3 regions of the Vreelandella sp. DA03-1M genome follow, and region 1 is predicted to be linked to each of the others. Evidence: predicted binding sites of a transcription regulator. Region 1 holds the regulator's gene; each other region holds the start of a gene.
What was found. The regulator sigma-54, encoded in region 1, starts transcription at its own class of promoters, with help from an activator protein. The targets are predictions, from matches to a motif close to TGGCACNNNNNTTGCTNT.

Region 1 (9,709 bases):
AACGTCCGCCCACGGGCACCTTTCCAGTGCTATTTGACCCGTCGCTGTCCAGTGGATTGATTGGTCATTTACTGAGTGGTTTAGCAGGTGGTGCTTTATATCGCCAAGCCTCTTTTCTGTGTGATCGGCTTGGCACGCCGCTGTTTCCCGATTGGTTCAGCCTTGAAGAACGTCCAATGGAAATCGGTGCCACAGCGAGTTCGCCGTTTGATGGCGAGGGCGTGCAAACCCGTAATAATCGTTTTATCGATCAGGGCAGCATTGCCAGCTATATGCTCTCTTCCTACAGTGCTCGTCGGCTGGGTTTGCAAACCACGGGCAATGCTGGTGGGGCACGAAATGTGCGTTTAGTGGCACCACTGCAATCCCGTGACAGTCTATTAAAAGAGATGGGGCGGGGTATTTGGGTAACCGAGCTGATGGGGCAGGGCGTTAACGGCGTGACCGGTGATTACTCACGTGGCGCTGCAGGGTTTTGGGTAGAGGATGGAAAAGTACAGTACCCGATCGAGGAGTTTACGATCGCTGGGAACCTGGAGCGGATGTTTGCCGGGTTAGTGGGGATTGGCGATGACACCGATACCCGTGGCAGTGTTCACACGGGTAGTTGGTTAATTGATGCCATGACCGTAGCGGGAGATTAAAAGCTACTGATCTTCCTCAAAACGAGCATCGAACAGCGCTTGAATAGCATCAAGCGCCTGTTCGGCGTCATCGCCTTCAGCGTTGATGGTTAGCTCGGTACCGCAAGGGGCCGCGAGCATCAGCAGTGACATGATGTTGGCGGCGTCAGCGACCTGTTGCTGTTTTTGAACACGTATTGTCGCCGTGAACTGTTGGCCGCATTTTACCAGTTTGGTCGCCGCGCGTGCATGCAGGCCGCGTTGATTGGTAAGTGTGAGAATTCTTTCTGGCACCCTGGTTCCTTTTCGCCGAGTGGTGTCATTAATGGATAGAAGCGCTTAAGAAGTTGCTTGCTGCTCGTCGGTTTGGGATGTGCTGGCAGGCGGAGCAGCTAGCTGTTCATTTAATGTGTACTGCAAGCCTAACTCGCGATGACGTAATTGAATTTCGCCCATACTGTGTACTAATCGCTCTGCTAGCTGTTCGACCATATAGACCGAGCGGTGTTGCCCACCGGTGCAGCCAATCGCGATAGTCATGTAGCTACGCTGGCTATCTTGGTAAGCGGGCAGCCAGCGCTCAAGCCAAGCCTGAATATCGTTAGTCATGGCGTCTACGATGGGATAACCGCTTAAGAAGGCCACTATGTTCGCATCGCGGCCTGTGAATTGGCGTAGCGTTGGATCCCAATATGGGTTTGGCAGGCAGCGCACGTCGAAAACCAAATCAGCATCCAGCGGTACACCGCGCTTATAACCAAACGATTCAAGCGTCAGCGTGAGCTTATCGCGTCTCTGATGGGCGACCTGGTCAGTAATGCGACGACGTAAATCGTGAACCGATAGACGCGAGGTATCGATCAATAAATCAGCCAGATCACGAATATCGTGTAGCGTCTCTTCTTCTTTATTGATGGCTTCTTCAAGTGTCATTTCGCTGTCGCGCGTGAGCGGGTGGCGACGACGAGTGGCGGAGTAACGCTCAAGCAATATGCGGGCGTCCGTGGTCAGATAGATCACTTGAAAATCAATTTTACGTTGCCGCAGCTCCTCTAGCATAGAGGGCAGTCGCTCTAGCGCGCCAGGCAAGTTACGGGCGTCAATGCTGACCGCTAAATGGGCACGGTCGCCTTTGTCGCGTAGTTCGTCCACCAACGAACCCAGCAGCATGGCAGGAAGGTTATCAATCGCATAATAGCCAAGATCTTCAAGCGCTTGTAAGGCGATAGATTTACCTGACCCAGAGCGGCCGCTAATGATCACAAGTTGCATAGGGTCTCTCTTTGCTTTGATCAAGCTGCGTTAAGGGTGGCGAGCGCAAAACAACCTGCCGTTGAGTACCGCTTGGCAGGTTTAGGCTTTCAGGAGGTTGTTTGCTCACGAATTTTAGCGGTAAGCAACTCAAGTAGTTCGCGCTGGCTGCCTGCTTTACGCAGTTTCTGACGCGTATCCGCATCGTTCATGATGGTCGCTACCTGGCCGAGCAGAGAGAGATGTGTGTCATCAGCCTCTTCTGGAACTAGCAATACAAATACCAGATCCACCGGGTCGCCGTCGATAGCATCAAAATCAATCGCTTCTGCGAGTTTTAAAAAACCAGCAATCGGGGCCGAGCAGTGAGGACTACGCGCATGGGGAATAGCCACGCCGTTACCAATCCCGGTACTGCCTAAGCGCTCACGGCCAATTAAACGGCTAAACACTTCTTGGCTGTCCAGACTGGGGATATTTTGGGCAATAAAGGTGCTGAAAAATTCCAGCACCCTTTTTTTGCTGCCCCCGGGTACGTCAAAGAGAACACGTTCCGGGGGGAGTATGGTTTCCAACGTCATTGAATTAACGCACGCCTGCGCCTTGGGCGCGAGCTTGTGCTTTTTCCTTATGTTTAACGAGTTGCCGATCAATTTTGTCCGCTAATGCGTCAATAGCGGCGTACATATCACTGTCTAGGGCTTCCGCATGTAAATCAGCACCTGCTGCGTGCAGCGTACAGGCGGCCTGCTGGCGCTCTTTCTCCACAGATAAGGTGACTTGCACCGTGGTTATGTTGTCGTAATGGCGCTCTACACGTTCAAGCTTTTCGTTGACATAGTCACGCAAGGCGTCAGTCAGTTCTACGTGATGACCAGTGATATTAACTTGCATTGACGTACTCCTTATCCATCGGACTGTACTTCGATTGTAACCCTTTTTGCCGCGTTGCAAAGCCCTTGTCGAGAGTTTCCCTAAAACGTTGATTTGTGCTAGCGCAAACGACGTCGCTCGCTAGAGGAGGGAATGCCCATGGCTTCACGGTATTTAGCCACCGTTCGACGCGCTACTTGAATTCCCCACTCTCCTAATAGCGTGACTAAGCGGCTATCAGAAAGCGGCTTGCCTGGCGGCTCCTCTTGAACCAATTTCTTAAGCCGAGCGCGAATAGCGGTGCTTGAATGGCTGTCACCATCCTGGCTGCTGACTTGGCTTGAGAAAAAGTATTTGAGTTCAAATACGCCGCGAGGCGTATGAATAAATTTCTGAGTGGTTACCCGGGAAATAGTCGATTCGTGCATTTCCACGGCCTCGGCGATATCGGCCAATATGAGCGGCTTCATGGCTTCTTCGCCGTGTTCTAAAAAGCCAATTTGCCGGGTGATAATCTCGCGTCCAACGCGCAGTAGCGTATCGTTGCGGCTAGAGAGGCTCTTGATCAGCCAGCGTGCTTCCTGCAGGTGTTCTTTTAAAAACTGATTGTCCTGACTTTTATCCGCACGCTTTATTAAGCTTGCGTAGTCGGGCTGAATGCGCAGCCTTGGCAATGCCTCAGGATTGAGCTCTAAGTGCCAGCCTTCGTGGTCATGGCGTACGACCAGGTCGGGCGTTACATAACTATCATCGGTATCGCCATAGGCGCTGCCCGGGCGTGGATCAAGGCTACGAATGAGGAGAATGACATCAGCCAGCTGGTCATCATCGAGTCCCAGGCGGCGTTTTAGTAAGCGCATGTCATCTTTGCCGAGCGCTTCCAGAAACTGCCGTACTAAGCGGCGGGCAGGAACCAGCAACGGCGTATCATCGGGAAGAATGGCCAGCTGCAGCATCAGGCACTCCCGCAGGTCGCGGGCGAATATCCCTGTTGGCTCAAATTGCTGAAGTTTAAGCAGAATAGTTTCCACTTCGCGCTGGCTAAGCCCATCGACACCTTGGGCGCGAAGCCCTTCACGGATATCGTTGAGCGGCTGAGTTAAATAGCCATTAGCATCTAACGCGTCGATAAGACTTTCTGCGACAAGTTGCTCTCGCGCGCCAAAATCAGTCATGGCAAGCTGCCACAGCAAGTGCCCATGAAGACTCTGGCCAGCCGCTTGGCGCTCAAAATCAGGTCCTTCGCTGCTGGTGCCACCGTGACTGCCCATATCTTGGTAGGTATCAGACCAGTCACTATCTACCGAGAGCTCGGTGGGAATGCTCTCTGACCACTCTTCCTCTTTGGGCTCGCTGACAGCCTGTTCGCCAAATTCATCCTCTTGGTCCAGCATGGGGTTGGCATCTAGGGCCTGCTGAATTTCTTGACGTAAGTCCAGCGTTGATAGCTGTAGCAGGGCAATGGCCTGCTGCAGCTGAGGTGTCATGGTCAGCTGTGTGCCCATGCGCAGTTGAAGAGAAGCTTTCATGACCATCTGAGAACCACTCGTTAATCAGAATGCTCCACCCTAGTGCGAGTAGGTCTCAGGTGCAAGTGCAATAAGCATGCCATTGGTAGTAAAGTTGTTGTAGAGCGCTAATTAGAAGTGAAAAATAAGCTAGAGGCGGAAATCAGCGCCTAAATAAACCTCCCTCACTTTCTGGTTAGTGAGTATCGAGGCTGGAGAGCCGCTGGCGATGATTTGACCATCGCCCACGATGTAGGCGATATCACAAATATCCAGGGTTTCGCGAACGTTGTGGTCGGTAATCAGTACGCCGATGTGGCGCTGTTTTAATGCCCGAATAATGGTTTTGATCTCGCCCACCGAAATGGGGTCTACGCCAGCAAAGGGCTCGTCCAGCAGAATGAATGCGGGTTCTGTCGCCAGTGAGCGAGCAATCTCCACACGCCTGCGTTCACCGCCTGAAAGGCTCATGCCCAGGTTGTCGCGAATATGGGTAATGTGAAAATCTTCAAGTAGCGCTTCCAGGCGCTGCTCGCGGTCGCGACGGCTGAGCTCTTTGCGCGTTTCGAGTATCGCCATAATATTATCGGCAACCGATAATTTACGAAAAATAGACGCTTCTTGCGGAAGGTAGCCGATACCCGCCGCAGCGCGTTCATGCATTGGGGCGCGGGTTAGATCTACATCGTCGATACCCACTTTGCCAGCATCGGATTTCACCAGCCCCACAATCATATAAAAAGAGGTGGTTTTGCCTGCACCGTTGGGGCCGAGCAAGCCCACAACGCTGCCTTGGGAGATCTCTAAATTGATGTCTTTAACGACTCGGCGTCGCTTATAGCTTTTGGCCAAGTGGTGGGCATATAGGGTTTTGATTGGCGCAGTGTCTGTAGTTGCCAAGGCTTGGCTCCCTATTGTTCGGGCTGAAGCGTCATACGTATGCGCTGGGTTTCGCTGCCGTCAACGTCAGAGCGGGCCTGAATCACTTCACGGTCAATGAAATATTCAAGGCGACCGCCGGTGAAGGTGTCTTCTTGTTGCGTTAATTCGGCTTGGTCGATCAGCTCAACGCGGCGTTCAGCGACATGATAAATAATGCGCCTTGCCCAACCTTCTGTAGGGCCTTCTTGCCCTTCAGCTTGATGACGTAAGTAAGCGCGCTCACCGGTGGAGGTCGCGCGGGAGAGCTCGCCTGCCTCGTTGCGTTCGATCTCTACTCGCTCGCCACGTAATTGCATTCCGCCTTGGCGAATATCGACATTGCCTGTATAGACAGCGGTTCCCGCTCGCTGGTCAAGGTCTAAACGGTCGGCTTCAACTTCTACCGGGGCCTGGCTGTTTTGGGCCAGTGCCGAGAGTGGTACCGCAAGGGCAAAAAGGGCGGTATATAGCAGTGATTTCATGGCAAATCCTGTTAGCGTTGCGTGGCCGGAGGGTGCGTGCCACGCACATTATCAGTTAAGCGCACTTGGCTTTCGTTAAGCCAGACGTCCATGCGCGACGCGTTCATTTGCTGGGGCGGCTGTTGTAGCACTACCGGTGTTTCACTCCACGCATGCTGTTTTAGCCCGTCATAGTGCAATAATTCAGTGTCTAACTGCCAACCTTCATCCGGTGCGATCAGGCGAGCCGCGCCTGACATCAGCAAGGCCTGAGTGGACGTGTTAAGCGTGCCTACATCAGCGCTAGCTAGCCACTGGCGGTTTTCGCTATCGTATAAAATAGCTTCGGGCTCTTCCGTCCAGGTTTCACTACGCTGCGGCGTATGGATCAGGCGTGGGGTTTTAAGCGCCTGTAATACGCTGCCATTTTCACCGAAAAGGGTGATCTCAGCGTTTTCCAGTACGTGGCCTGGCTCCTGGGCCTGCGCTTCAGGGTCAATGGCCGTGTCTTGAGGCCCCCGTGGGTCAAGCCACACCAGTAGAGCCCCCAGGGCTACGACCAGCCCGGCTAACCAAATGCGTACTTTTACCTGCTTCACCATTAGGTGCGACCGTGAAGATAGGTGTCTAGCACCGCGCCCCAGTGCCCTTGAGATTCAAGCACTGTGTCACAGATTTCACGTACGGCGCCGTGGCCACCTAGACGTTCCGTGGTCCAGTCGGCGTGGGTATGCATGTAATCTGGCGCATTAGGGACGGTAATGCCGACACCGCAACGCTTAATAGCGGCCAAGTCAGGCAGGTCGTCACCACAGTAGGCCACCTGCTCTAACTCTATATCGAGACGCTGGCAAAGCCCGCGCAGGGTGGCAAGCTTGTCTTCACAGCCTTGATGGACCAGGTCGATGCCCAGTGATGCGGCGCGCTGGCTCACCATGGGAGAGTCGCGGCCCGTCACCAGCGCTACATGTATACCCACTCGCTTGAGAAGCTTCAGCCCATGACCATCCTGAGTATGAAATGCTTTGATTTCGATACCGTCAGCCTGGAAGTAGAGGCGGCCGTCGGTCAGTACGCCGTCAACATCCAATGCTAATAGGCGCACGCGGCGGAGTCGATCAAGTAGCGCATTAGGTAAGGTCATAGAACCTCCTTATCATTAAATTCGTAAAGCGGGTCGGTAATATTGCTGAATGACGCCGCTGTCTTAAATAACGCCGCTGGCAAGCAGGTCATGCATATGTAGCGCCCCGATAGGACGCTGTTGTTCATCAACCACTGCTAGCGCCGTAATGCGGCTCTCTTCCATGATACGTACCGCTTCCGCCGCCAGGATGTCGGGGGCGATGCGCTTGCCCGGCCGGGTCATTACATCGTCAACGATGACATCGCGCAGGTTGTGAAACTGGTCGAGCGTGCGTCGAAGGTCACCGTCAGTGTATACCCCGGCTAGGCGGCCATCGCTATCTACCACGCAGGTAAAGCCTAGCCCTTGACGGGTGATTTCCAATAACGCGTCGCGCAGCGGGCTTCCCAGGGGGACTTGGGGCAGTCGCTCACCGTCGTGCATAAGATCTCTAACGCGCAGCAGCAAGCGTTTGCCTAAGCTGCCACCGGGGTGGGAAAGGGCAAAATCTTCAGCGGTAAAACCGCGCGCTTCCAGCAGCGCCACAGCGAGGGCGTCGCCCAGGGCGAGCGCTGCCGTTGTTGAGCTGGTGGGGGCCAAGTCGAGCGGGCATGCCTCACGCTCTACGCCGCTGTTCAGGTGCGCATCAGCGTGTTTAGCCAGCGTGGAGTTGGGGCGGCCTGTCATACTGACTAGCGGCGTACCCAGGCGTTTAAGCAGCGGTAAGAGCGCAGTGACTTCGGCGGTTTCACCCGAGTTAGACAGCGCCAATACCACATCGGAACGGGTAATCATGCCTAAATCGCCGTGGCTGGCTTCACCAGGGTGAACGAAAAAAGCTGGTGTGCCTGTGCTGGCAAGTGTGGCCGCCAGCTTACCAGCGATATGCCCCGACTTGCCCATGCCGGTCACCACCACGCGGCCTTGGCAGGCGAGAATTAGCTCGCAGGCACGGTCAAAACTTTCGTCTAGTTTGGCTTGAAGGCCGCCAATGGCTGCCTGCTCAATTTGCAGCGTACGCAATGCACTTTCGCGTAGTAGGCTGGGTGGAGCGAGAGGCTGGCGCATAGCGTTTTCTCTTAATCATTGAACATATAAAAAGTAGTAACCGCCAAGAATAACATCTTGACGCCCTTTATAGGCAGTCGTTCAGCTAGTACTTAAGACCGTTAGCCCGGATGCGTTTTGACAATAAGGCGGCCTGCTACCGATTCGCTAACAATAAATGGTTAGACCAGTAGAAATACTCAAGCGTGCCGTCGTGTTTTGTAGCGTTATAGTACAATGTTTGATAATGTTTTAGAAACACTGTTTTATAACCGCGATAGCCGCAAATAGGGTATGATGGCTAACCCAAGTGCGCCTCGTTAAGAGTCAACTGATCCATGACAGATGCTCCATTTATTGAAATTGAAGACCTCCATTTTTCACGTGGCGATCACGAGATTTTTCGCGGCATAAATATGACGATTCCGCGCGGCAAAGTAACCGCGATTATGGGGCCAAGCGGTACTGGTAAAACCACGCTGCTTAAGCTAATCGGCGGGCAGTTGACTCCAGAGCGTGGGCGGATAGTGATTGATGGGCAGGATGTTCATCGGCTGTCTCGTAAGGCGCTATTTACGCTACGCAAGCGGATGGGGATGCTATTTCAAAGTGGCGCACTGTTTTCCGATTTAGATGTATTTGAAAACGTTGCTTTTCCGTTACGCGTACATACTGATTTGCCCGATACCATGGTGCGCGATCTAGTGCTGCTGAAGCTGCAGGCGGTCGGGTTGCGGGGGGCGCGTCACTTGACGCCCGCAGAGCTGTCGGGAGGCATGGCGCGGCGGGTCGCTCTGGCTCGTGCCGTGGCGCTGGACCCGGAGTTGATCCTGTATGACGAACCTTTCGTTGGTCAGGACCCCATCTCGATGGGCGTTTTAGTGCAGCTTATTAAGCGCCTTAATCAAGCGCTGCAACTCACCTCTGTGGTGGTGTCTCACGATATTAAGGAGACGCTGAGCATTGCAGACTATCTCTATTTAATTGCTGATGGTCAGGTGGTTGCCCATGGTACGCCGCAAACCTTAGATACGAATCAAGACCCCAGGGTTAGCCAGTTTATTCATGGCGAGCCTGATGGCCCAGTGCCGTTTCACTATCCCGCTGAGGCATTTTATCGCGATATTTTGGGCGAGCCCCCGATGACAAAGACAGGCTAATGGCTTCAATGCAGGGTAAATACAGGGCAGGGACACATGCAGTCAAAATTTTCTAACGGCACCGCGCGTATTACCCGATTGGGGCGTCGAGGGTGCGATTTAATGGAAGCATTAGGCCGCGCGGGGGTGTTTCTCTTCCAATCCGCTATCGGTGTGCCATCCCGTGAGGGTTGGCGCTTATGGTTGCATCAGATGCATTTTGTCGGTGTGCTCTCACTCGCCATCGTGTTGGTGTCTGGGCTGTTTATCGGCATGGTGCTGGCACTGCAGGGCTATACCATTCTGGTCGATTTCGGCGCTGAGCAGGCGCTTGGGCAGATGGTGGCGCTGTCACTGCTGCGTGAGCTGGCGCCTGTGGTGGCTGCGTTGCTGTTTGCTGGCCGTGCGGGCTCGGCATTGACCGCTGAGATTGGCTTGATGAAAGCCACCGAGCAGCTCACCAGTATGGAGATGATCGGTGTTGATCCGCTGCGCCGGGTGGTCGCTCCGCGGCTATGGGCGGGCTTTGTGTCGCTACCCATTCTAACCGTAGGTTTTAGTGTGGTGGGTATCTGGGGTGGCTACTTGGTGGGCGTGGAGTGGTTGGGCGTTTTCGAGGGCTCTTACTGGAGCAACATGCAGGCCAATGTGGCTTTTGTCAGTGATATTGGCAATGGGATGATCAAAAGCGCTGTGTTTGCGCTGGTGGTGACCTGGATTGCTGTCTTTCAGGGCTACGACCTGGTGCCGACCTCAGAAG
Region 2 (9,709 bases), 1.6 Mb from region 1:
ATTTATTCCACCGCTGAATGGTTAAGCCAACAGGCGTCGGATGAGCCGGTGGGGTTCGTGGCTAATGCTATCGAGTATTACGTTTATGCGGGCTGGCATGGCTATTTTTTGATCATTGCGATGCAGTTTTACGTGGCTTATTGGCTGTTTACCCGCTGGCAGCTGTGGCGATTGAATCCGGTGCCATGGTTGTGGGGTGCCTGCGTTATCAGCATGGCGTATTGGGGGCTGGCTTATTGGTTTGATGTTGATTTGCCCGGCTACCTGCTGTGGATCGCCCCGCTGGGGTGGATCTATGTGTTTTTCCTGGCGCTGGTGCTAGTGCGCTACTACCCGCTAGCCCCAGAGGGCGTACTCGCTGAGCGGCCCACCTGGATGCAGCAATTGGCGCACCCGGCGTGGTTGGTGCTATTGGTGGCGCTAATTATAGCGGCGACGTTTGCGGATTGGCTGGCGTTTTCATCCAAAGAGGTGTGGGTGATTCCATTCTTCGTGCTGTTTACGCTTTGCGCCATGCGTTATTTGGCTGGGCGCCCGGCGCCGTTGTGGGTGCGCCACATCAATGCATATTCTTTTGGGATTTACTTGGCCCACCCCATGTTCTTTGTGCTTGCCGATCTGGTGGTTGAGCCTTTGTCGTTGCCGATTGGCGTGTATGCGCTGGTACTCATCGTCGTGGGTCTCGTCGGGTCGGTGGCCCTTAATAAATTGGCGAATACCACCACGCTGGGAGCGATGCTGTTTGGCAAGCGCTTGAAGGTTCGTTAATGGGAAAATGTTAGTGCATAAATCGAAAGGCACGGCTTACCGCTTCGATGTGTAAGCGAGACCCGGGTCGTTAGGCAGCATGGCGGATGGGTATTCATCGGCCTGGCTAAGCAAGCGGCCGCTGTACGTTTTTAGGCGAGTGGGGCAGTCATGCAAGCGCTGTAAAAAATCGTCAATCGCGCTGGCGTCATCCAGCTCAGGATCAAATCCACCTAAGCGCTCAAGCCAAGCCCGCCTGACGGCGATGTAGGGCGGTAACAGCAGCGTGCTTGCCAATAAGCGGCGCAGGATGCGTTTGGCTAATGATGGCTGAGCAAGGCCAACAATTAAGGCATCAAGGCTGTAGGTGTTCAATTGCGGGTAGAGTGAGCCCCAGAGGCTGGCAGGCAGTGGCTGTTTCTGCAGCGCAATAATTAACCACTCAGCTTGGCTGGCAAAGGCTGCTTTATTGAGGCGTGCGCCTAGTGGTAGCTTGGGGGTGATCAAGCAATGAGTGTGGTAACGCTGCTCAATCGAGCTGAGACGCGCATGGGCTTGCGTGCTCGTTACCAAAATGGGCAGCAAGTGGTCGGCTACGCCAGAATCACGTATGGATTTTAAGTGGCGTGGCAACATGTTACCCGTCACCATGGCATCAACGATAAAGCAAACCGATCCCATTTGCCGACTCCGATTGTGAGCAAATCTATCAAATTGTAATTTATTGTAGTAGCTGGCTTATTTGCGTAGCAAGTAAAAAAACTTGCGAGCCAAAAAAGAGGGCTCACTATTATTTATGCACTTTATTGGCGCATAAGGCATTATTTTTGCTCTGTATTGGTGCGTCATGCCTTTCTTAAACAGCTTCCGGACCTGTATTTAGCCGCTTTGCGTCATCAAGAGGCATCCTGATCCACTTTTTAACAGTTATAAAACAATTGGTTGCTGTTTTTCTATGCCATATTGGTGCAGAGTTGGCATGCTCTCTGCATTATATTTGCAAGCGGCTAGCGGGCCGTAGGCATAAGTCCTACGACGTGCTAAAACGATAGCCGGTTTGAAATGCTCGCTGAGCGATTTGTTCACTAATGTCAGGCAAACGTTGAGCGAACAAGAATGACAAACGTGCGGTTTAGCGCGTATTTTGTCGAACAACACATTTATCGGTAGCTTACAGTCGTTAGCTTTAAGCCACGCTCATACCGGAGGACTCTATGTCAGCCAAGACTCTCGCGCTAATTGAAGAACATGATGTTAAGTGGGTAGATCTGCGTTTCACCGACACACGCGGCAAAGAACAGCACGTTACTGTGCCTGCTCGCGATGTGAACGAAGAATTCTTTGAGAATGGCCAGATGTTTGATGGCTCTTCTATCGAAGGCTGGAAGGGCATCAACGAATCCGACATGATTCTGCGCCCGGAAGATGGCACTGGCTATCTCGACCCCTTCACCGAAGATGCGACGCTGGTGCTGCGCTGCGACATCATCGAGCCGGCCACTATGCAGGGCTACGATCGTGACCCGCGCTCCATCGCTAAGCGCGCTGAAGCTTATCTAGAGTCTACTGGCCTGGGCGACACCGCGTTTTTCGGTCCTGAGCCTGAATTCTTTATTTTTGACGAAGTACATTGGAAGTCTGACATTCAGGGCTCCATGTACAAAATCACCTCCGATGAAGGCGCCTGGGCGACCAATAGCCAAGTAGAAGGCGGCAACCTGGGTCACCGCCCGCGCGTTAAAGGCGGCTACTTCCCGGTTCCTCCGGTTGATAGCTTCCACGATATTCGTGGCGCGATGTGTAACACCCTGGAAGCGATTGGCCAGACTGTCGAGGTTCACCACCACGAAGTTGCCAACGCGGGTCAGAACGAAATCGGCGTTAAATTCAACACGCTGGTGAAGAAAGCTGACGAAGTTCAGGAAATGAAGTACGTGATCCACAATGTGGCGCACGCGTATGGCAAAACGGCGACCTTTATGCCGAAGCCGCTGGTAGGCGATAACGGTTCTGGTATGCACGTTCACCAGTCGTTCTGGAAAGGTGGTGAGAACCAGTTCGCCGGTGACGAGTACGCTGGCCTGTCTGAAATGGCGCTTTTCTACATCGGCGGCATCATCAAGCACGCTCGTGCATTGAACGCCTTCACTAACGCTTCGACTAACTCTTACAAGCGTCTGGTGCCAGGCTTTGAAGCGCCGGTAATGCTGGCCTACAGTGCCCGCAACCGTTCTGCTTCAATCCGTATTCCTTACACCGCTAGCCCGAAAGGCAAGCGCGTTGAGGCTCGCTTCCCTGATCCGACTGCCAACCCGTACCTGGCATTCTCTGCCATGTTGATGGCCGGTATCGACGGTATCAAGAACAAGATCCATCCTGGCGATGCTATGGATAAAAACCTGTACGACCTGCCGCCAGAAGAAGGCAAGTTAGTACCGACCGTAGCGCACAGCCTGGATCAAGCACTGGAAGCTCTCGACGCTGACCGTGCGTTCCTGACCGAAGGTGGCGTGTTCACCGACGAAATGATCGATGCTTACATCGAACTCAAGATGGAAGAAGTGGAGCGTATCCGTATGACGACGCACCCCATCGAGTTTGATATGTACTACAGCTGCTAATCAGCGCTTTTAGCACCTAGCTGCTACCATCACCCTAGCGGTGGTAACAGTTGATAAAGACGCAGTTGATAAAAACGCAGTTGATCAAAATAGTATCAAAACCCCGCTTCGGCGGGGTTTTGTCGTTATTGAGGTTGTGACAAGTGTGAGGAGCGGTATGGGCAAGCTAACCACGTGCGCGATCAGCTTCTTGATGGCTGCTGCACTGAGCATTGAGGCGACCATCATTTCAGGTGCCGCTTTCGGGCAGACGGTTTTCAGGGTCATTGATGAGCACGGTAACGTTACGTTTACCGATAACCCTGGCCGCGGCGGTGAGGCGTTGGAATTGGCACCGTTGCCAAGCCTACCACCTGGGTTAAGCGCGGCTACGGCCAGTGTGGCAACGCCCGCTACTGAGCGCCCACGTGGCAAGCCAGGGCAGCCTTTTATGCCTTATGACCACTTTTCGATTGCGCTGCCCCAGCAAGGCGCACGGCTGCCGGAGCGAAGCACCGCGGTGGAAGTGGCCATTGCGCCTCCGCTGCGCGATGACCACCAAGTGCGGCTGATAGTGAATGGAGAGATTAGCCAGACCGCGCTGCACAGTGATGTTTTCTGGTTAACAGGGCTTCCTGCGGGGCAGCACGAGCTTCAAGCAGAGCTATTGGATAGTAGCCAACGTTTACAGCATCGCACGCCCGCAGTGACGATTACGGTTCCTTAGACCGGGTGGTTAAAATCTCGAATGCACTAAATTGGTGCGGTTGTGGAGGCATTTGGCGCGGTGATTGCGCTAAAACGATCCATCTTCTTTTATTGCTATGCCCGCAAGCCGTGCAACTAGGCATAAATGCATAATTGGCGCGCTTTTTGCAGTTCCCTCATTGATTATCCACCTGTAGGTCTGCAACGGCGATGGAAGACGTAATTTCTCAGGACACCACCATGCATCAGCGTTTGCTTGAACATCTCACCACGGCGGTACTGCTGCTGGACGGCGAGCTGCGTGTGCGCTGGATGAACCCTGCCGCTGAAGCCTTACTAGCGGTTAGCTTAAGCCGCGTTCACGGCATCAGCCTAGATACGCTTCTGGGCGGTGTTGACAGCATCGATGAGGTATTGGCTAAAGCGCGGGATGCGTTTCATCCTTACACCCAGCGAGAAGCGCGTATTACGCCGCTGAACAGTGAGCCGCTGACGGTCGACTACACTGTAACGCCGCTATCGGACGACGAGTTACTGTTAGAAGTGGAGCCGCGGGATCGGTTAATGCAGATCTCGCGTGAAGAGGCGCTGACCACTCGCCAAGAAACCATCAAGATATTGGCCCGTGGGCTTGCTCACGAAGTGAAAAACCCGCTCGGCGGGATTCGTGGTGCTGCACAGCTGTTAGAACGGGATTTAGACGATCCGGCGCTGCGCGAATATACCCATATCATTGTGGAAGAGGTGGATCGGCTGCGCGACTTGGTCGACTCCATGCTGGGCCCTAACCGTGTGCTTAAGCATGAGCCGGTCAATATTCACCGGGTGTTGGAGCGTGTACGCGCGCTGTTAATTGCCGAGCATCCCAGCGTTGTTATTAGCCGCGATTATGACCCCAGTTTGCCCGACCTTTCCGGCGATGAATCTCAAATGATTCAAGCGGTACTCAACGTTGCACGCAACGCCGTGCAAGCCATGAGCGATGCTCAAACCCCTGAACCTACCTTAATATTGCGCACCCGCGCCCGGCGACAGTTTACCCTCGGGGCGGAACGCCACCGCTTAGTCAGTGAAGTCTCGGTGATTGATAACGGCCCAGGCATTCCCGATACGCTGCAGGAAACGCTGTTCTACCCGATGGTGTCAGGGCGCGCAGAAGGCAGTGGCCTTGGGTTATCGATCGCCCAGTCGATTTTGCACCAACATCAAGGATTGATCGAATGCGACTCACGACCCGGACATACCGAATTTCGTTTACTGATTCCATTGGTAATAATTTTACCGGAGAAGCGTCATGACTGAGGCTACACGTACAGATGTTGCGCGGGTGGTGATTGTCGATGACGACCGCGCTATCCGCTGGGTGCTGGAGCGCGCCCTGGCGCAGCCCGATCTCGACGTTGAATGTATTGAGCGTGCAGATACTGCCCTTGCACGTTTACTGGAAAGCCCTCCCGACGTGCTGGTCACCGACATTCGTATGCCAGGCATCGACGGCCTGGACTTAATGGCGAGAGTACGCGAGGCGCATCCCGATCTACCGGTGATCGTGATGACCGCCCATTCCGACCTAGACAGCGCCGTCGCTTCCTATCAGGGCGGGGCGTTTGAATACCTGCCTAAACCGTTTGACGTTGATGAAGCCCTGGCGCTGGTGCGCCGCGCGGTGGCCCACGCCCGCGAACGCCAACGACCGGTCGTCGTGCCGGAAGGCTTAAACGCTGAGATTATTGGTGAAGCGCCCGCAATGCAGGAGGTGTTTCGCGCCATTGGCCGCCTTTCTCACTCGCATATCACGGTGTTAATCAACGGGGAGTCGGGGACGGGGAAAGAGCGCGTTGCCCAGGCGCTGCATCAGCATAGCCCGCGTGCCGGTAAACCCTTTATCGCGTTGAACATGGCGGCGATTCCTCGCGACTTGATCGAATCGGAGCTGTTTGGCCATGAGAAGGGCGCTTTTACCGGGGCGGCACAGCAGCGCCAAGGGCGGTTTGAGCAGGCCAACGGCGGCACACTGTTTTTAGACGAAATAGGCGATATGCCATCGGAAACCCAAACGCGCCTGCTGCGCGTGCTGGCGGATGGTGAGTTCTATCGCGTCGGGGGGCATACGCCGGTCAAAGTGGACGTGCGTATCATCGCCGCTACGCACCAAAATCTAGAAGTGTTGGTGGATGACGGCCGCTTCCGGGAGGATTTGTTCCACCGCCTGAACGTGATTCGTATCCACCTGCCGAAACTGGCTGAAAGGCGCGAAGATATACCACGTTTAACCCGACATTTTCTGGCCGAAGCGGCGAAAGAGCTGACTACCGATATCAAGGTGCTGACCAGTGAAGCGGAAGCCCACCTAACACGCTTGCCGTGGCCCGGTAACGTGCGGCAGTTGGAAAATATCTGCCGGTGGCTGACGGTGATGGCGTCGGGGCGTGAAATCCTTGTTGAAGATTTGCCGCCGGAACTGCGCTCGCCAAGCGCTTCCGAAAGTAGCGCCCATGGCGATTGGCGTACGGCGTTTCGCGACTGGGCGGATCATGCCTTGGCCGAAGGCCATACCCATCTTTTGGAAGAGGCGGTGCCCGATTTTGAGCGGATTCTGATTGAAACCGCTTTAAAGCATACCGGTGGACGCAAAGGTGAAGCCGCTGAACTGCTTGGCTGGGGGCGTAATACACTGACCCGCAAATTAAAAACGCTGCTGCCAGCACTGGCTGACGAGTAAAGGCTAAGCAGTCGTTACTGCTCAAGGCGTTTAATCTCAGCCAATATCGCCTCAGCCTCTTCGGTAAGGGTGGCATTGGCGCGCATATCGCCGTTACGAGACGCTTCCATCGCGGCTTGCAGTTTACGCTCATAATTTTGCTGCAGTTTCTTTTTGGGGTCGCGCTTAAACATGCCAAACATAAGCAATTTCCTCACTATCTGGTTTTTGTGTACACCATTTGTATAGGTTTTGGTTGCTTGTGTCGAATGTTTGTTTTGGTCAGCGGTTATGCGTCGTTCTGAGAGTCCGCGCTGCATTGACATAGAAAGCGCTCAAAATCGACCAAAATGGTGTCGAGGCTGGCGTGTAAGCGGTGATCATCGTCCACCATTCTCAGCGACAGCCGCTGCAGGCGAGCACGTTCAATCACCGGTTCAGGGGCAACGATATCATCGCGCCAGCCGTGAACAATGTGCGTGTGGCGTGCCTGGATGGTGGGCGACGTTTCAGGGTAGGCGGCTATGCCTAACGCGGGGGCTAACAAAAAACAGCCTAATACGGGCTGCTGAGCGCTGACGGCCGCGCTTAGCCACCCGCCCAGGCTTGAACCTGCTAGTACACAGTGGGCAGGGTCATCACCGCGCTCGGCTATCACCTGTAAAAGATGCTGAAGACGTTGCTGGGGCTCTGCCATGCCTCGATAGTCCATCACCACGGGCTCACAATCATCTAGTTTTTCAGCAACGCCTTTTAGTGCCTGGATTTTAAGTGCCCCTGGGCCGCTCTCTAGGCCGTGGGATAAGTAAACAGTCATCATCACGTTTAGCTCGCTGAGCGTTGGATAGCTTCTCCACCCTGTTCGATATCCTCACCAGCACCCCGAATGGTATTGCAACCACTTACCAACAGAAGTGTGGTCATGACGAGTATGGCAAGCGCAATAGTACGTTTCATAGCGGTTTCCTCAAAGGCATGGGCGTGCGTCAAACATGGATAGAGCTATCTGGACACTTTTTAAAGCAAAGCCTTTTTATAGCAAAGTGGGAAGGTTCGTTAGCAAAAATAATCGCTGTTGCGCCGTTTCGCCATCATTTTAATGTGTTTCAGCTAGATAGATGTGTCTTGATAACGTGTGCTTATGTCGCATGTGCCAGTTCTACACATCAAAAGTGCAGGGAAATTAGCCTATTTGGAAATGTTTGTTGTTTTTAAGTTATTGTTTTTAATTATTAATATTGATTATTGGCATGGCTTGGCGCAGTCCCTGCAGCTACTGAGTAGTTGCTTAGAAGTTCAGTTGTTTAGCTCTAGCCGTTTAGATAATTGTTATTAGTAACTAAGTGAGTGGGCTGAGAGACAAAAGGAAGGCAGGACGCCGAAAGACAAACAGGAAGTTAAAGGACAATCCGCCCACTCACTGGTTGCAGCGCAAGGAGGCGCTGTTCATCAGACCAAGGAGTGGAATCGGTGCAAAACGACCATCTCGTAAAAACGGGGTGGTCTTTTTGCGTGCGTATAATATTATAAGTAGTTGATTTTTATATATTTTAAAATTTAGCGTTCTGCATCGCTTTTGTACACACAGCTCTCGTACAGATAAAACCTGTGTTTTAGTCTATCCTTTCGATGAAACCAAATGTCGCGGTTAGAAAACGTCAACGTAACGACCGCACACGAACAGGGACAAGATTATGGCGATGGCATTGATGTTATGCATGTTTGTTTTGTTCTTAGGGTTTTCGGGAGTGGGTGTGTATATGATGTTTAAGACATCTTTCATGGCCACTATGGACGAGCGCGATGACATGCCCCCCGACATTTAACCAACTGCTCTAACCATAACAATTATTTAAAAATAACTAAAATGCCCGCGTCAGCGGGCATTTTGCGTTAGTGCTTCCAACGGTCTTTGCTTCGCTCAGACACCATACGCTCGAAATAGAGCAAGCCAAATGCAAGCCAGCCCACGGTTAATAAGCGGTAAAAATAAGTCGGAAGAAAACGGCCATTACCCCATCCAATAAAGGCTGACCAAGGCAAAGGCATAGCCCAATGCAGCGCCTGCCAGTACATCACTCACATAGTGCAGCCCCAGTCCGACGCGGGAGATCGCAATCAGTAGGGATAGCGGTAGGATCACCGGTAGTAGCCAGGGGGTGTGAGCGGCTACTAATACGCTAAACATCACCGCATGCATGGTGTGGCCGCTGGGAAAACTATAACGATCACGTGCCGGTTCACAGCACAGGATGCCCTCGCTATAGGTGATAAAGGGCCGCTCACGACAGAGTCGTGTTTTTACCAGGCGATATACGGCTATGGCAAACAGCGCAATAACGCTGTACTGCATCAACCGCCACGAGCCGTTTGGTTGAAGCCAGGGCTGGGCCAGAATCAGCAGCACCCATACCGGCCAATCACCTAAGCGGCTGGCAGCTTGCAGAGTAATGCGCCAGGGGCGATACAGCGAGAGCCGCGATATGCGCTGGCATAATTGCCACTCTAGTAAATCAAGACGGTCGAATACGACAAGCGGACGCGGGCGCATGGTGAGCCTCCTGGGCTTGGTGTAAATAACGCAGAAACTGCTCTGCAATCCCTGTCCAGCTCTGCTCAAGTGCACGTAAACGCGCTACTCGACCTAGGCGCGCGTAGTCAGCGGGGTGCTGGCACAGCTCGACCGCTGCCTGCTGAAAGGCAGCGCTATTGCCAGCGGGAACGGTAATACCGTTATAGCCACTATTAATGAGTTCGGCGCTGGCAGCATGCTCATAAGCCACCACGGCTAAGCCGCTGGCCATTGCTTCTGCGACCACATTCCCCCAGGTTTCTGAAAGCGAGGGGAAAATAAACAGATCGGCACTGGCATAGTGGCGAGCCAGCGATTCCTGTCCCACGAAGCCGGTGAAATGCGCGTCCGGCAGTGCTTTTTCCAGCTGTGCCCGCGCAG
Region 3 (9,709 bases), 1.7 Mb from region 1:
ACGCAAGCTCAACCCCCGCTTTTACCATCGCCACCATCAGGATGCCGTGGTCGAAGTACTCTTGCTCAGAGATCTTAATGTCACCCGCTGGTGTTTTTTCGAATGCTGTTTCAGCGGTGTCTGCGCGCCATGCGTGAAGTTTCGCATCATCGTTCGCCCAGTCTTCCATCATGCCAGCAGAGAAGTTGCCGTTCATGATGTCATCCTGGTGCTTGTTGTAAAGCGGACGCATGATCTCTTTCAGCTCTTCTGCAAGATCATAGGCTTTGATCTTCGCGGGGTTAGAAAGACGATCCAGCATGTTGGTCACGCCGCCGTATTTCAGTGCTTCCGTGATGTTTTCCCAGCCGTACTGAATCAGCTTAGAGGCGTAGCCAGGCTCGATACCTTCTTCGATCATTTTGTCGAAGCAAAGGATAGAACCAGTTTGTAGCATGCCGCAGAGGATCGTTTGCTCGCCCATCAGGTCGGATTTAACTTCCGCGATGAAAGAGGACATCAACACACCGGCTTTGTGGCCGCCAGTGCCCACTGCGTAGGCTTTTGCCAGGGCAAGCCCTTCGCCTTTAGGATCATTGGCTTCGTGAACAGCGATCAAGGTGGGAACCCCGAAACCACGCACGTATTCAGCGCGCACTTCAGATCCTGGGCACTTCGGCGCCACCATGATGACGGTGAGGTCGTCGCGAATCTTCATGCCTTCTTCGACGATGTTGAAACCGTGAGAGTAAGACAGGCAAGCGCCCTCTTTCATCAGCGGCATTACCGCCGTCACAACTGCGGTGTGCTGCTTATCGGGCGTCAGGTTCAACACCACATCTGCCGTGGGGATCAGCTCTTCGTAGGTACCGACAGTAAAGCCGTTTTCAGTGGCGTTCTTCCAGGACTGGCGCCTCTGTTCGATGGCTTCGGGGCGCAGGGCGTAAGAGACGTCCAAGCCGCTGTCGCGCAGGTTCAAGCCTTGGTTAAGGCCTTGCGCGCCGCAGCCGATCACGACCATTTTTTTGCCTTTAAGCGCGTCCACGCCATCGGCAAATTCAGAACTGTACATAAAACGGCATTTGGCGAGTTGAGCCAGTTGCTCGCGTAGCGGCAGCGTATTGAAGTAGTTAGCCATCGTTAACATCCTAATGATTGATAAGCACGATATCGATGTCACACACCGATACGAAAAAGAGTGACATAGCCGCCAAGTGCGGGCCCAGCGCCATGTGAGTAGCGCCAATCTAACGAAAAACGACTATTTCTTAAATTGATATATTTGCAACAACATGTCCCTTTTTTTGCAAAGCTCCATTATCATGACAGGTATGAATTTTAAAATTTTAAAACAATTTCTCGCCTTGGCAGAAACCCTGCATTTCGGTCGCGCCAGCGACGAGTGCTATGTGAGCATTTCTGCCTTGTCGCGCAACATTCGTCATTTAGAAGACGAGCTGGGTGTGGCGCTGTTTAACCGCGACAACCGTACCGTGGTGCTCACCCAGGAAGGCCAAAAATTTCTCAAGTATGCCCGCGATGCCAGCAGTCAGTGGAATTTGATTCGTCATCAGTTAACCGACACCTGAATCCGTGAGACCGGCCCCAGGAAGCACTTCTAACCCACTGACCTGCATGGCAATATAGCCATTATCGCCATTCACCCAGACAGTGCCATGCCCAACATAAAGTTCCGCGCCAGTTGCCGCACCCTCACCAGCCACGCCGGGCTGTCCATCATCGGGCAATGCTTCGAGATCGCTGGCGTCGACAGCATCGACAGCCGCTTCCCCACCACGCTGGGCATGCGCACCAGTGACGTGATCAAGAGCTACCTGGGCCTGCTGTGTCTGGGCATGAGCGACTATGACGCTGTCGAGAACTTCCGCCGCGACAAGCCCTTCCAACAACTGCTGACCCTGCAGAAGGTGCCGAGCGCGGCGACGCTGCGACAGCGGCTGGAGAAACTTGCCGCCAACGACCTGCAGGCGCGCACCGCCACCTGGTCCACGACCCTGCTGTCACTGATCGAAGCACCGATCACCGCCGAGACGACGCACGTCTGCCTGGACATCGACACCTTCGTCATGGACAACAGCAACTCGAAGAAGGAAGGCGTCTCGCGGACCTACCAGAAGGTCGATGGCTACACCCCGATCGCCGCCTATCTGGGCAACGAAGGGTGGTGCCTGGGTCTGGAACTGCGGCCTGGCAAGCAGCACACCATGAAGGAGAGCAACGCCTTCCTGGAGCGGGTACTGCCTCGCGCCCAATGCTTGACCAAGCAACCGATCCTGTTACGCGAGGACAGCGGCTTCGACAGCCAGGCGCTGTGGCCGCAGACCGTCTCGATCCACGACGACAACAAGACCGAATACGTCGTCCAACGCGTGATGCGCCTGGTCGAGCGCACCGCCGATCGCGATGGCCAGTTGCTGCTCGAACCGGACTATGAGTTGGAAGGCTGGTGGACCAGCCTGGACGAGGCGCCGGAGGCGGTGATCAAGCGCTACCAGGCGCATGCCACCCATGAGCAGTTTCACAGCGAGATCAAGACCGATCTCGACCTGGAGCGCTTGCCGTCCGGCAAGTTCGCCACCAACGATCTGATCCTGCATCTCGCCCAGTTGGCCTACAACATCCTGCGCCTGATGGGACAGCTGGGCATGACCGGCGAGCTGAGCCCGGTTCGCCACCCGGCCAAGCGGCGCCGGCTGCGCACCGTGCTACAAGAGCTGGTGCACCGTGCGGCTCTCGTGATTCACAAGGCACGGCAGATCATCCTCGACTTCGGGCAGGATATCGGGCGCATGACGGTGCTCAAGACGCTGCGGAGCCGACTGCGTTATCCACGAGGAACGCCATGCTGACCGTCAATCGGCGACACTCTATCCACAAGCAGTTCCAAGCGACACGCGATCGCCAGATATGTCGTGCCTGGCGGGTGGAAAGGCATGACAAAACGGGCCGTCAGCACCGATCAGCACGGTGGGTTTTGGCAATAACGGGCTTGCGAAAGCCAACTTGCACGGGGCGAATGATCAAAAAGTGCTCGCTGGCGGTGATAGGGAAAGTGTCGGCGCCGGCTTCACGGATTCAGGAGAATGGTTACAGAGAATGCATCAAAACAGGGCGCTGGTCCGGGCCGGTGACAGGTTCTGGGGCGCTAGGTGTTGGGTCGTTTTTCGGGGGCAAGCTCAGAATGTGCCGATTTGTCTCTATAATAATGATAAACAAGAATAAATAAGATGTGGCAAGACTTTTGCTAAATCATATTTGGAGCAATGAAACCCAACCGAAGGTATCCATTATGAAGAAGCAGTTTTTCACCAAATCCGGATTTATCAGTATCACTTTGCTTGCAGCACTTCAGGCTGCGCCCGCCATTGTTAGCGCTGACGTCAGCTCAAATGTGAGCGCCAGCAGCAACTATCTGTTCCGGGGCGTCACCCAGACAGACGGGGCTGCGGCTGTCCAGGGAGGGTTGGATTATGAGCATGCGTCGGGCTTCTACGCCGGTGGTTGGGGTTCCAATGTCGATTTTGGTGACGGCACCAGCTATGAGCTTGATCTTTATGCCGGATTCTCCGGCTCTGTGGAAGAACTGGGTTATGACGTTGGGTACATTTATTATGCGTATCCTGACGCGCCGGACTCCATCGACTTCGGCGAACTGTACGGCGAGATCAGTTATGGCATTGCGGCCATCGGCCTGGCCTACACGATCAACAGCGACACCAGTGGTGATGGGGTGTTCGTGCAGGGGGATGCCTATTACTACGCCTCTGTTGGGGTGCCTCTGGAGGACAGCTACAGTGCCGGTGTGACGCTTGGCTATTACGACTTCGCTGATGACGGCAAGGCTTCTGTCGGCGAGGCAAGTTATTCACACGTCGCCGCCAACGTTACAAAGGATGCGGGAAACTTCGGTTCTTTCAGTGTTAACGTGGAGTACGCGGACATTGAGTCAACCGACGCGCTTGGCTCTGTCAACTCGGATGATCCGAAGTTCTGGCTGGGTTGGAGCAGGAGTTTCTGATCGGCCAAGTGATCACAAGCAATTCAGATCCAGAATAAAAAGCCGGCCCAAATGACGGGCCGGTTTTTATTTATCATGCAAGAACCCACCATCGTGCGCCTGCCTTGACGCCCGGTGACTCGACATCCTCGCCCTTACCTCTGCCCCCCCTGCCGCCAAAGCTCATTTCTTATCCGGTGCCTGAATTTCAAACTGTATTAAAGGTTTGTCTGTAAGGTCGTTCCAGATTCCCACGCAAAAATGCTGACTCACTGACCTCAGTCAAACAGCCAGGATGATACTGAATGAACAAACGATTGTTGTTGTGCGCGATGATAGTTCCGGGAGCCTTGGCCGTCTCTCCTATGGTGTCGGCCCAGGCAAAAGAGAGTGTGTCGCTGAAAGAATATCAGCAGGCCAAAGCCAGCCAGGCTGTTTCCCTGAACCAGGCCATGGTGATGGCTTTCGAGAATAGCCCGGTATTGGCTTTGAGGCGGGCCGCGGTCTCGATACAGCAGGGACAGCTTGATCATGCCAGCCGCTGGGCGCCGAGCAATCCAGAGTTTGAGTTGGGGGCCCGTCAGGCCCCGGATCAGGCCGACGAGTCCCTGGAATATGGGGTGAGGGTTACTCAGGAGATCTGGATGGGTAATCGCGGCGACCTTGGGCAGTCGCGTGCCCGGAGTAATCTCACGTCCCGGCAACAGGAGCTTGAATACCTGAAGGTAGCCACCAAGGCGCGGGTGCGGGCCGCCTATTTCCGGATACTGCTGGCTCAGAAAGAGTTGGAAACCGCAACCCGTGCCGTTGAACTTATGCAACGCACCAAAGACCTGGTTGAAATGTCCGTAAAACAGGGTAAACAAACCCGGATTGATCTCAATACCGCAGTCATTGGGCTTGCCAGGGCCCGGAATCAAAAAGCCTCGGCGGAACAAAAGCTCGAGCAATCAAAAATTGACCTTACCGAAGTGCTCGGGGTGTCCCCCTCCGATGCCGTTGGGGTGACCGGCGAGCTTGATGTGACGCTCGAAGACCTGCCTCCGACCAGCCAGCTTGTCGAGATGGCACAGAGTCAGAGAGCGGACCTGAAAGCGGCGGCCGCCAGAATTGCAGCGGATGAAAATAGTGTTATGTTGAAGGGCGTATAATCACTGTTACGTGTATCTATGAGTAAGCTTGAGAAGACGATACTGATTGTTACGATCGTTTTGGCGGTAGCATATATTGTCGCTTTCAATATGAACGTGCCCTATTATTGGGGTTCGGGAGAAAGGGTAGTCCCAAAGGGAATAGTAGATGCTTTATGGGTAGTAGTGCTATTAATGTCCGTCATCACACTGGCAGTTTGCATTCGTGATAGCGGTCTTCGGAAGCTACAAAACCGAGGTTGGTGGATATCGTACATGGTGCTTTTAGGCGCAGTAGCGATACCTCATTATTACATTAAGCACGGGAGGCGGAGTCGTGATTAAACACGTAACCATACGCACCAGTTCGCGCCCTACCGGGCGCCGGACGCTCGTAAACTCGCGCCGCTGTGCTTAAGCGTTAATGTGTCCCCGTCATGTATAGCTACGAAGAAATAATAAACAGATCAGCGGTAGAGGATGAAATAGTCGTCGGGTATGCCGATGCAATGGAATTGCTTCGTATTCTTAGAGGAAAGACTACGAGAGTCCTTGGATGGGAGGGCTGGGTTAAGTACGCTGACGGAAGTTTAGGTCATTCCCAGGAGCATCAAGGCACCGTTGACCTTTCCCTGAATCCGTGAGACCGGCCCCCGGAAGCACTTCTAACCCACTGACCTGCATGGCAATATAGCCATTATCGCCATTCGCCCAGACAGTGCCATGCCCAACATAAAGTTCCGCGCCAGTCGCCGCACCCTCACCAGCCACGCCGGGCTGTCCATCATCGGGCAATGCTTCGAGATCGCTGGCGTCGACAGCATCGACAGCCGCTTCCCCACCACGCTGGGCATGCGCACCAGTGACGTGATCAAGAGCTACCTGGGCCTGCTGTGTCTGGGCATGAGCGACTATGACGCTGTCGAGAACTTCCGCCGCGACAAGCCCTTCCAACAACTGCTGACCCTGCAGAAGGTGCCGAGCGCGGCGACGCTGCGACAGCGGCTGGAGAAACTTGCCGCCAACGACCTGCAGGCGCGCACCGCCACCTGGTCCACGACCCTGCTGTCACTGATCGAAGCACCGATCACCGCCGAGACGACGCACGTCTGCCTGGACATCGACACCTTCGTCATGGACAACAGCAACTCGAAGAAGGAAGGCGTCTCGCGGACCTACCAGAAGGTCGATGGCTACACCCCGATCGCCGCCTATCTGGGCAACGAAGGGTGGTGCCTGGGTCTGGAACTGCGGCCTGGCAAGCAGCACACCATGAAGGAGAGCAACGCCTTCCTGGAGCGGGTACTGCCTCGCGCCCAATGCTTGACCAAGCAACCGATCCTGTTACGCGAGGACAGCGGCTTCGACAGCCAGGCGCACCTGGCGCTTCTCGAACAGCAACGCCAGGTCTTTGCCGACGAGGGGCGCCGGCTCGACTATGTCGTCAAATGGAACCCGCGTGGCTCGGCCACGGCTGATCGAGATACCTGGCTGGCGGTGGCGGCGGACTACTGGGAAGAGCTGCGTCCTGGCAAGCGCCAGGCGCTGTGGACGCAGACCGTCTCGATCCACGACGACAACAAGACCGAATACGTCGTCCAACGCGTGATGCGCCTGGTCGAGCGCACCGCCGATCGCGATGGCCAGTTGCTGCTCGAACCGGACTATGAGTTGGAAGGCTGGTGGACCAGCCTGGACGAGGCGCCGGAGGCGGTGATCAAGCGCTACCAGGCGCATGCCACCCATGAGCAGTTTCACAGCGAGATCAAGACCGATCTCGACCTGGAGCGCTTGCCGTCCGGCAAGTTCGCCACCAACGATCTGATCCTGCATCTCGCCCAGTTGGCCTACAACATCCTGCGCCTGATGGGACAGCTGGGCATGACCGGCGAGCTGAGCCCGGTTCGCCACCCGGCCAAGCGGCGCCGGCTGCGCACCGTGCTACAAGAGTTGGTGCACCGTGCGGCTCTCGTGATTCACAAGGCACGGCAGATCATCCTCGACTTCGGGCAGGATATCGGGCGCATGACGGTGCTCAAGACGCTGCGGAGCCGACTGCGTTATCCACGAGGAACGCCATGCTGACCGTCAATCGGCGACACTCTATCCACAAGCAGTTCCAAGCGACACGCGATCGCCAGATATGTCGTGCCTGGCGGGTGGAAAGGCATGACAAAACGGGCCGTCAGCACCGATCAGCACGGTGGGTTTTGGCAATAACGGGCTTGCGAAAGCCAACTTGCACGGGGCGAATGATCAAAAAGTGCTCGCTGGCGGTGATAGGGAAAGTGTCGGCGCCGGCTTCACGGATTCAGGCGACACCCCGGATCAATTAAGCGGTGAAATCAGCTTGTATGGCTCCGTAACGGCCAGCTACAGCTTTTTGCACGAGCTACTGCGCCGCTTTCGTATTGCCTACCCGGTCATTGAAATCAAGCTGCGCACGGGGGATCCCGAACACGCCATTGCCCATGTGCTCGATGGAAAAGAAGACCTTAGCATTGCGGCACAGCCCGCCAACTTACCGCGAGGCCTGGCCTTCAAGCCCATTGCGACGTCGCCGCTGCTGTTTATTGCGCCGCTAGAGCAGCAAGTGCCCAATGCGCCCACCAGCACGCCCATTACACCGGCTGAGTGGGCGAATACGCCCATGATTCTATCGGAAAGCGGTGTGTCTAGAACGCGTGTGGATGAGTGGTTTCGCCAGCATGACATCTCCCCGCGCATATATGCCCAGGTGACCGGCAATGAAGCCATTGTGAGTATGGTGAGCCTGGGCTTTGGTATTGGCGTGGTGCCTAAGATCGTCCTCGACAACAGCCCACTGTTGGATCGCATCCGCGTGCTCGACGTGACGCCGGAACTGGAGCCCTACGATATTGGTTTGTTTACCTTGAAGAAAAACCTAAAAAACCCGTTGGTCGACGCGTTTTGGAGTTTGATGTAAGCCCGGCGCCCCGTGTTTCACGACTCAACCAGCGCCTTCAATCCCCAAATATCTGCTGTAAATCCGGCACGTTCTCTTCCTCTTCGACCATGGAGAGCGAAGCTTCGATGGCTTTGAGGTGGCGACTCATAAAGGCTTTCGCGCGCTCGCCGTTGCCTGCTTCTAAATAGCCGATCAGGTCATCGTGGTCGTGGGATTCGCAGCCCAAGTGGCCGCGATGGCCGTAGACGGCGAGGATGAGCGAGGAGCGCGAGCAGAGCCGCTCAACAAACTCCGCGAGGGTCGCATTGCCGGAAAGCTGCGCCAAGCGCACGTGAAAATCGGCAGAGAGCCGGATAGCGACGCTTTGTTGGCCGCTGCGCAGCGCTTGGCGTTCTTGCTTGGCCATTTCGCGTAGCTCGGCGGCTTCTTTTTCCCCCATGCGCCGCGCCACGTCGGGCATTAATCCGCACTCGAGCAGTTGGCGGGCATCGAAAACGTCCTTGGCTTCATCCGCGGTGGGCCGGGTAACGCTGGCCCCACGGCGCGGCGTCAGGGTAACGAGTTGCTCCAGTGCCAAGCGCTGCAAAATTTTACGAATACCGGTGCGGCTAATGCCGAACACATCCGCCAGGGCATCCTCGCGCAGCCGCGCGCCGGGCTTCAAGCGCTGCTCGACAATGGCATCGCTCACGGCGCGATAGATTGCATCGTGGCGTTCATCACCCTCTTTGCCATCTTTGGTTTCTTTAACGGAAGCGCGCCGCTTTACCGGCGCTTGCGCATCACTCATAGCTAGCCTCTTTATCACTCCTCCCAAGCGGCAATGATATCGCGCTCTTCATCGCTCATGTTGGTCATATTGCCTAACGGCATGTAGCGGCTGGCCACGACCTGTTGAATCTGCGCTTTTTGACCGAGAATGCCGTCCCAGTTTTCAAAAGCAAACCCAGCGGGCGGTGCTGAAAAACCGGCATGCTCGGGGTTGCGAGCATGACACTGAACACAGTGCTGCTCAATCAGGCCGGTGATTTGCGCTTGGTCCGGCCCTTGCGCGCCAGCAGTGCCGCCAGGGGATGAAGCACTGGGTGCAGCCACCCAAAACGCCAACAGAATAAGCCCTACCCCGAAGGCGGGATAGGCTGGCTGGGTTTTACCTGCGTGCATCAACACAAAGAACTGACGGATCAGGGCGCCGGCGAAGATGAACAGCACCATCACCACCCAGGCGAGCTCGTGAGAATAGATAAACGAGTAGTGATTACTCACCATCAACAATACGACCGGCAGCGTGAAGTAGGTGTTATGCACCGAACGCTGTTTGCCGCGTTTGCCATCCAGCGGATTGGGCGCATCGCCCGCCTTCATGGCTTTAACCATGCGGCGCTGGCCGGGAATAATCCAGAAGAAAACGTTAGCCGACATCGCCGTCGCCATGACCGCACCCGTGAGCAGGAAGGCCGCGCGACCGGTGAACATCTGCGTACTGAGATAGGCAACGACCACCATCATCACGGCAACGGCAATGCTCAGCAGCCCATCGCGATCCATGTTGGGGCTAATGCGTTTGCACAGCTCGTTATAAACTACCCAGCCGCCCAGCAGGAATGCCAGCGCCAGCACATTGGCCTGCCAGCCCGTCAGGTTGGCGGCCCA

Region 2: the regulator sigma-54 is predicted to act here: its motif matches at 1,723-1,740, upstream of glnA (glutamate--ammonia ligase).
Region 3: the regulator sigma-54 is predicted to act here: its motif matches at 3,231-3,248, upstream of ACXUPB_RS16390 (TorF family putative porin).

Annotation. Positions count from the first base shown of each region.
Region 1 covers NZ_CM146798.1:1,822,273-1,831,981, forward strand. The annotation lists gene pmbA (metalloprotease PmbA) at 1-644, shown strand, start outside; gene ACXUPB_RS08370 (HPr family phosphocarrier protein) at 648-917, opposite strand; gene rapZ (RNase adapter RapZ) at 963-1,895, opposite strand; gene ACXUPB_RS08380 (PTS sugar transporter subunit IIA) at 1,985-2,455, opposite strand; gene hpf (ribosome hibernation-promoting factor, HPF/YfiA family) at 2,460-2,768, opposite strand; gene ACXUPB_RS08390 (RNA polymerase factor sigma-54) at 2,867-4,282, opposite strand; gene lptB (LPS export ABC transporter ATP-binding protein) at 4,406-5,155, opposite strand; gene lptA (lipopolysaccharide transport periplasmic protein LptA) at 5,167-5,658, opposite strand; gene lptC (LPS export ABC transporter periplasmic protein LptC) at 5,670-6,239, opposite strand; gene ACXUPB_RS08410 (KdsC family phosphatase) at 6,239-6,781, opposite strand; gene ACXUPB_RS08415 (KpsF/GutQ family sugar-phosphate isomerase) at 6,845-7,831, opposite strand; gene ACXUPB_RS08420 (ABC transporter ATP-binding protein) at 8,149-8,970, shown strand; gene mlaE (lipid asymmetry maintenance ABC transporter permease subunit MlaE) at 9,007-9,709, shown strand, end outside.
Region 2 covers NZ_CM146798.1:193,963-203,671, forward strand. The annotation lists gene ACXUPB_RS00910 (acyltransferase family protein) at 1-768, shown strand, start outside; gene ACXUPB_RS00915 (hypothetical protein) at 805-1,428, opposite strand; gene glnA (glutamate--ammonia ligase) at 1,962-3,368, shown strand; gene ACXUPB_RS00925 (DUF4124 domain-containing protein) at 3,526-4,074, shown strand; gene glnL (nitrogen regulation protein NR(II)) at 4,296-5,357, shown strand; gene ntrC (nitrogen regulation protein NR(I)) at 5,350-6,777, shown strand; gene ACXUPB_RS00940 (DUF6435 family protein) at 6,792-6,959, opposite strand; gene ACXUPB_RS00945 (YqiA/YcfP family alpha/beta fold hydrolase) at 7,046-7,576, opposite strand; gene ACXUPB_RS00950 (entericidin A/B family lipoprotein) at 7,582-7,713, opposite strand; gene ACXUPB_RS00955 (phosphatase PAP2 family protein) at 8,768-9,307, opposite strand; gene ACXUPB_RS00960 (glycosyltransferase family 4 protein) at 9,270-9,709, opposite strand, start outside.
Region 3 covers NZ_CM146798.1:3,508,430-3,518,138, forward strand. The annotation lists gene ilvC (ketol-acid reductoisomerase) at 1-1,117, opposite strand, end outside; partial or broken gene ACXUPB_RS16380 (LysR family transcriptional regulator) at 1,311-1,562, shown strand; gene ACXUPB_RS16385 (transposase) at 1,656-2,849, shown strand; gene ACXUPB_RS16390 (TorF family putative porin) at 3,290-4,018, shown strand; gene ACXUPB_RS16395 (TolC family protein) at 4,303-5,148, shown strand; gene ACXUPB_RS16400 (IS1380 family transposase) at 5,851-7,212, shown strand; gene ilvY (HTH-type transcriptional activator IlvY) at 7,391-8,074, shown strand; gene ACXUPB_RS16410 (GntR family transcriptional regulator) at 8,112-8,846, opposite strand; gene ACXUPB_RS16415 (urate hydroxylase PuuD) at 8,861-9,709, opposite strand, start outside.